2 regions of the Agarivorans sp. 2_MG-2023 genome follow, and region 1 is predicted to be linked to the other one. Evidence: predicted binding sites of a transcription regulator. Region 1 holds the regulator's gene; the other holds the start of a gene.

What was found. The regulator sigma-54, encoded in region 1, starts transcription at its own class of promoters, with help from an activator protein. The targets are predictions, from matches to a motif close to GTTGGCACGNNNNTNGNNT.
Region 2: a site for sigma-54 is predicted at 2,378-2,396, ahead of xdp1 (exosortase-dependent surface protein XDP1). Genes of this name have one in related genera too.

Annotation. Positions count from the first base shown of each region.
Region 1 covers NZ_JAUORQ010000011.1:44,523-48,344, forward strand. The annotation lists gene Q4549_RS16240 (HPr family phosphocarrier protein) at 1-107, opposite strand, end outside; gene rapZ (RNase adapter RapZ) at 73-930, opposite strand; gene ptsN (PTS IIA-like nitrogen regulatory protein PtsN) at 957-1,400, opposite strand; gene hpf (ribosome hibernation promoting factor) at 1,409-1,696, opposite strand; gene Q4549_RS16260 (RNA polymerase factor sigma-54) at 1,720-3,222, opposite strand; gene lptB (LPS export ABC transporter ATP-binding protein) at 3,273-3,822, opposite strand, start outside.
Region 2 covers NZ_JAUORQ010000003.1:150,512-154,333, reverse strand. The annotation lists gene Q4549_RS05755 (sulfite exporter TauE/SafE family protein) at 128-886, shown strand; gene Q4549_RS05750 (lipocalin family protein) at 903-1,442, shown strand; gene Q4549_RS05745 (ferredoxin--NADP reductase) at 1,469-2,206, shown strand; gene xdp1 (exosortase-dependent surface protein XDP1) at 2,452-3,195, shown strand; gene Q4549_RS05735 (tetratricopeptide repeat protein) at 3,341-3,822, shown strand, end outside.

The DNA.
Region 1 (3,822 bases):
TTCTGGGCCAGCTCTACCAGTTTTGTCGCTGGGCGAGCATGCAGCCCCAGCTTGTTTTTAACGATAACTTGTCTAGTGAGCTTCAAGACGGTGTTCCAAAGTGCGATGGCGACGTTGTACTTTACGCTGGGCACTAAAGTGTTCAGCTAATTTTTCTGCTACATAAACACTGCGGTGTTGGCCACCAGTGCAACCAATGGCAATGGTTAGGTAAGCGCGGTTATTGGCTTCCAAATGCGGTAACCAAGATTGTAGTAAATCACGAATTTGCTCAATGTATTGATTGACCAAAGCTTGTGCAGATAAATACTCTTGAACAGGTTTATCTAAGCCTGTCAGTGGCCGCAACTCTTCTTGCCAATGAGGGTTAGGCAGAAATCTAGCATCAAACATATAGTCAGCATCATTAGGCACGCCGTTTTTAAAGCCAAATGATTCAAACACTAAAATTAACTGTTGTTGCTGATCGCCAGTTACTCTAGAGCGAATTAAGCCACTTAGCTCATGCACTGATAAGCGTGAAGTATCGATGCGTAAATCAGCATTTCGAGATAACGGTGCCAGCAGCTCGGTTTCCGATTCAATCGCTTCCGCCAGAGACAAATTAGTTTGACTCAGCGGGTGAACTCGCCGAGTTTCGCTGTAACGGCGGATCAACGCTTCGTCTTTGGCATCTAAAAAAATGCTTAATAGATTCACATCAGGGCCGGCGTTGCGAATAATTTGGCCTATCGGTGAAGGTTCGTCTGGGAGGTTTCGAATATCGATACTTATTGCTACTTTAGAGTAAGTATTTTTTAAGTTATCGATAAGAGATTGCCATAACACAACCGGGAGGTTGTCTACGCAATAGTAGCCCAGATCTTCTAGTACTCTTAAGGCGACGGTTTTTCCTGAACCTGAACGCCCACTCACGATAATGAGTTCCATGACTATCCCTAACGGTGATTAGAGTATTAGGCTACCATGATGTCGTATAATTCGTCATCACTTTGTGCACAACGAAGTTGTTTACATACTTGCTTATCGTTAAGTTTTTCAGCTACTTGAGATAAGGTGTTGAGGTGTTGTTTACACTGATCTTCTGGTACCAGTAAGGCAAAAACCAAATCAACAGGTTTATTGTCAATGGCGTCAAAAGCAATTGGGGGATCACAACGTAAAAAAACAGCGGTTGTTTGATGCTGTTTATCAATGCGGCCATGAGGTATTGCCACGCCTTGCCCGATACCGGTGCTGCCCATTTTTTCTCTATTCAACAAACTCTCAAATATACATTGAGCTGTCGTATCTAGTTGGCCAGCGGCTAGTTCACTAATAATTTCTAAGGCGCGTTTTTTTGAAGAGCATTGGACTGCACTTTGAGTGCAATCCAAGCTTAGTACTTTATCTATTTGCATGGAGGTGACTAATGTTTGTTAAGTTTTTCTTTATGTTTGATAACTTGGCGGTCAAGTTTGTCGATGAGACCATCAATGGCGGCGTACATATCTGAATGTTCAGCGGTAGCGAATAATTCACCGCCATTTAAATGTAAGGTGGCTTCTGCGATTTGATTGAGCTTCTCGACGTTGAGGATGACATGAACATTGTTTATCTGGTCAAATCGTCGAGTGAGCTTGGCAAACTTGTTATGGACATATTCTTTTAAAGACTCAGTAATATCAACGTGGTGTCCGGTAAGATTAATTTGCATAAATATAGTCCCCTTGATTGGCCTTAAAGTAGGCTCTTACGTTGGTTAGAAGGTGGTATCGCTAAAGACTCACGATATTTTGCAATCGTACGTCTTGCCACCTTGATCCCCTGATCTGCCAAAATATCAGCAATCTTACTATCGCTGAGAGGTTTACTGGTATTTTCGGCAGCAACCAGTTTCTTAATTAATGCACGAATAGCGGTAGATGAACATTCACCGCCGCCATCGGTAGCCACATGGCTAGAGAAGAAATATTTAAGTTCGAAAATGCCGCGAGGTGTATGCATGAATTTTTGAGTTGTTACTCGAGAAATCGTTGATTCGTGCATTTCTACTGCTTCGGCCACATCGTTCAGCACCATTGGCTTCATTGCTTCTTCACCGTATTCGAAGAAGGCTTGTTGGTGGTGAACGATACAGTTAGAGACTTTGAGTAAGGTTTCGTTGCGGCTTTCAATGCTCTTAATAAACCACTTGGCTTCTTGTAAGTGGCTACGGATAAACTGAGTATCGGTAGCATTAGACGTTTTACTTAAGGATGCATAGTGAGAGTTTACTCTTAGCTTCGGCATCGCATCGGGGTTTAGCTCTACCACCCAGCGACCTTGGCGCTTCACTACGGAAACATCGGGGATAACGTATTGGGCTTGGTTTGGCTCAACAGCGTTACCCGGGCGTGGTTCTAAGGTGTGAATTAAACGCATCACTTCGCGTAGCTGGTCTTCTTTTAACTTGGTCTTTCGAGCCAATAAGCGAAAATCTCGATTGGCTAATACATCGATATGGTTAGACACCACATCTTTGGCTTCATTTAGCCATGGTGTTTCTGGGGAAAAACGACTTAATTGAATTAACAAGCATTCTTGTAGCGAGCGCGCGGCAATGCCTACGGGGTCGAAATGCTGAATCCGTTTTAGTACTGCTTCAATTTCGTCAAGCTCTACATCTAAGTCGTTATTGTCACTAGAATTGAGGCCATCTAATAATTGTTCACAATCCTGTGTGAGGTAACCTGATTCATCTACTGCATCAATAATGGCTAAAGCAATGGCTTGGTCTACTTCGCTGAAAGGAGTAAGGCGCATTTGCCACAGCATGTGATCTTGTAAGGAATCAACGGTTTCACCTTGGAATAACATATCGTTGTCGTCACCACCGCCACTGCCGCTCGATGAGCTAGCTGGCGCGGAACTGGCGCTATAAATATCGTCCCAAGTGGAGTCTACGGGTAGGTCATCAGAAACAGTTTCTTGGTTAATGGCATCGCCAGCTTCCATTTGGCTGCTGTCTACGTCGGCGCTAGATTCGGCTTCTGTAGATTTTTCATTGGCTGACTTAGCGTCTGTTGCGTCACTATCATTCGAATGTGACTCATCCGCCTCAAGCAGAGGGTTACTTTCCAGAGCCTCTTGAATTTCTTGCTGTAAATCCAGGGTTGAAAGCTGGAGTAAGCGTATGGCCTGTTGTAACTGGGGGGTCATGGTTAACTGCTGACCAAGACGCAACTGCAAAGATGCTTTCATTAACTACCGCTATCCCTTCTTTTTATATTATTTTCTAAGCTGCACTTTAACTATAGCTTGAATTGTTCACCGAGATAAACTCGTTTCACGTGCTCGTTTTCAAGTATTTCTTGTGGCTTACCTGAGGCTATCAATTCACCCTGACTAACGATATAGGCATGCTCACAAACATCGAGAGTTTCCCTTACATTGTGGTCGGTAATTAATACACCTAGACCGCGATCACGCAGGTGTTCAATGATTTTTTTAATATCAATAACGGAAATAGGATCTACCCCAGCGAAGGGTTCGTCAAGCAAAATAAACTTAGGGGCTGCGGCTAAGGCGCGGGCAATTTCTACCCGGCGACGCTCTCCGCCTGATAGGCTCATACCGAGATTTTTGCGAATATGGCCAATATGAAACTCTTCTAGCAAATCGTCCAGTGCGCCAATTTGCTGCTCTTTGTCCAAATCCTTACGGGTTTCTAATACTGCTAGAATATTTTTTTCTACCGATAAACGGCGAAAGATAGAGGCTTCTTGGGGAAGATAACCAATGCCTTTTCGTGCTCGAGTATGCATAGCGGTGCTAGACAGATCATCGTCATCGATAAGTATT
Region 2 (3,822 bases), on a different contig from region 1:
AAGGTGTTAGGCCTAGTTATTTTGGCACAAAAATCCGAAGCTTAGACTAAAGATATCAATCTGCTGCTGAATTCCAGCTAATGCAATGATAAGGTCAAACTTATCAATGCCCTATAGAGAACTGTAAATGGACTTTACTATTTATCATGGTGTGTTACTGCTGGTGGTAGGGCTAATCGCTGGTGTGATTAACACCTTAGCAGGCGGCGGCTCCAATTTAACCTTGCCAGCGCTAATGGTAATGGGGATGCCAGCAGAAGTGGCTAATGCCACTAATCGAGTGGGCATTTTTTTACAATGTTTAACCGGTGTTTTGGGTTTCAAGAAGCACGACAAGCTTGATACTGAAGATGTCGTTCCTATTTTGTGGCCCACCTTAGTGGGAGGATTAGTGGGAGCGGTCGCTGCTTCCTATTCACCAGCTTGGATTATTAAATACCTGTTACTGGGGGCAATGTTGGCAATGGCGGCATTAATGCTGTTTAAACCTAGTGCCGTTGCGCCAGAACCGGGTACCCTTGCTCGCAAAATGGATGATACGCCCTCAGCCAAGTGGAGCTTAGGTTTAGCAGGGTTTTATGGCGGCTTTGTTCAGGCCGGCGTAGGGTTTATTTTGATCGCAGCATTGGCCGGCAGTTTGCGCTACGATTTAGTAAGAGCGAATGCGCTTAAATTAGTGTGTACCTTATCTTTTACCAGTATTGCTCTGGTGGTGTTTATTGCTAGGGGGCAAGTGTTGTGGTTGCCGGGTTTAGTGTTAGCGGTGGGTTACATTATTGGGGCTCATTATGCAGTGAAGTTTGCTATAAAAGCGGCGACTAATACGCTTAAATGGTTTCTGTTTGTTATGACTTTGATTGGCTGTATTGCCGCCTTATGGTTTTAGTTGAAAGGATGTACTAATGAAAAAGACAGTTATTTTTGTTGCCGTATTGTTGATAAGTGCATGTAGTGGCAAACCAGAAGGCATAGAGCCGGTGAGTAATTTTCAGTTACAAAAGTACTTGGGAACTTGGTATGAAGTTGCCCGTTTAGACCACTCATTCGAGCGTGGCATGAGCCATGTGACCGCAACTTATAGCTTACGTGATGACGGCAAAGTAACGGTATTAAATAAAGGCTTTTCTGAGCAGGAACAACAGTGGTTTGAAGCCGAAGGCATTGCTCAGTTTGTTGACTCACCAGACATTGGGCATCTCAAAGTATCCTTTTTTAGACCATTTTATGGCGCTTATGTTGTGTTTGCCTTAGATGAGCAAGACTACCAATACGCGTTGGTAGCTGGCCCGAACCGAAAATATTTATGGTTGCTTGCTCGAACGCCTGACTTAGCTCACCAAGTGAAAAGCGACTTGGTTCATCAGGCTAAAGACTTAGGCTACGATGTAGATGCGTTGATTTATGTCGATCATCACTCTGAAGTGATTACTTCTCAAGAATAAGAATTTGTCTTAGTAAAGGAACAAGTATGTGGACTGAGGGTAAAGTAATTGAACGTATTGATTGGAATGATGAGCTATTCAGTTTACGAATTAAGGCCGATATTACGCCATTTGTCGCTGGGCAATTCATTAAATTATCAGAGTTAAGAGAAGGCAAGCGCGTAGCTCGTGCCTATTCATTAGTTAATCCTCCTGATACCGATTGCCTAGAAGTGCTTGCGATTAAGGTAGAACAAGGCTTGCTGTCACCTAATCTTCATCAATTGAGTGTTGGAGATACCATCGATGTCTCAAGCAGTGCCGCAGGGTTTATGGTGTTGGATGAAGTGCCCGAGGGGAAGCATTTGTGGTTAATTGGCACCGGAACTGGAATAGGACCATATTTCTCAATGTTAGAAACGGCACAAGCTTGGCAACGTTTTGAGAAAATAGCGTTGGTCTACGGCGTGAGAAAAGTCAAAGATATCGCTTATAAAGATCTTATTGATAAATACCAAGCAGAACACCCCACACAGTTCCAGTTTCAAGCCATGGTTACTCGTGAAGACTGCGAAGGTGCGCTTAAAAGCAGAATCCCTGAAGCCTTAGCGAATGGGTCGTTGGAGCAAGGGCTTGGCCTTAAATTAAGCGCAGAGTATTCCCAAGTGATCATGTGTGGTAACCCCGAAATGATCACCGATGCGCAAGTAATCTTAGAGCAAAAAGGTTTGAAGAAAAATTTACGACGTAAACCAGGGCAAGTAACGGTGGAGCGTTACTGGTAGTGCGTTTTATGAGCATTGATGTTAATCTGCTCGCATCAAATTTTTAGCTCCTGAACATCAACCTAGTTTTTAGTGGTTACAAAAGCAACGCTTATTGTCAGTTTTCTTTACAATGTTACAGTTTTACTGAATTTTTGAACTGTAAAGTATTGGAAATAAAGACTTAATTTTATTGGCTTGTTTATTGCTTTGTGTTGGTTGGGACGGTTTTTAAATAATATACAGAATGCTATTTTGGGGGCGCTGTGTTTAAACAAATTTTATTGGTAGCAACGTGTGCTGTGTCTATGTCAGCTTTCTCTGCGGAGCAAGTTTGGGATTTTGATGATGGTTCACTATCCGGCACTGGAAACGGTAACTCTCTGGATATGTCTGGATTAAGTGTTACTGGTTGGTCGGATACCGCCAACCCTAATGACGGACGTATTAGAAATACCAAACTTAGATATTCGAACTCATATGGCTTGATGTCTGATAACAGAGATGAGCCGAACAATACTCCGCAACATTCTATCGATAGCTACGGCAACGATTTTGATATGGTTTTGCTAACTTTTGATGAAGCGGTAAATCTAGCGGGCTTCACTTTAGGTTGGGCCAGTGAAGATCACGGAACTAATAGGCAAGCTAGTCACGCAGATGTTTCAGTATTGGCTTATTCGGGTAGTGATGTTGCAACTGTGAATAATCAAAGATGGGCTGATTTAGCTGGTTTAGGTTGGACAACTGAAGCCGAAGTAAGTAATGCCGACGATTACGCTTATCAAGCTATTGATTCAGATGCTGTGTCTAAATATTGGTTGATTGGTGCTTACAACCCTATATTCGGTAACTTGAACTGGTCTGCTAACAACGATGGATTTAAGCTTGCTGGTGTAAATACCGAAACACCTCAGTTTGCTGCTACTGTTCCAGAACCAGGTACAGTACTGTTATTTGCAGCGGGCCTATTTGGTATTGCACTACGTACCAGAAAGCGCCAAGCTTAAATACAAAATTCCTTTTCCTGTTTAACGAAAAATACGAAATACTCTGTATTTCGTATTTTTTTGTCTTTTTTTTGCCTCTGGTTCATTAGATACTGTTTGTCGGTTAATTGATTGACCCTCGCAGTAACAAGGAACCTGTTTGCCAATGAAAAAGTCTTTTCTCCCTTTCTTACTTTTGTGTGTTGCCGGCTTTAGCTCTGCTAATGAGCAAGCAAATGAATACGAGTTGGCCGTTAAAGCCTTTCATAGTGGGGAAGAAAACGAAGCTTTTATTCATTTAAAAAATGCCTTAACGGCTAACCCTGAACATCTTTCTTCAAAGCTGTTACTCGCAAAGGTGTATTTCAACGCCAATAATTTAGGTTCAGCTGAAAAACAACTGGAGGAAGCACTCAACCTTGGTGCTGATATTAATTTAGTATTGCCAATGCTTGGTAATGTTCTATTGCTGCAAGGAAAGACCTCCGAAGTATTGGCTTTTGAAGAACGAGCGAGCGAGTTTTCGCGACAAACTCAGTTTGAGTGGAAGCTGTTGCGTGGACGGATCTACTTATTAAACTCCCAAGCTGATTTAGCGCGTAAGGAGTTTGAGCAAGCGACGAAGTTAATCCCTAATAAACCTAGTGC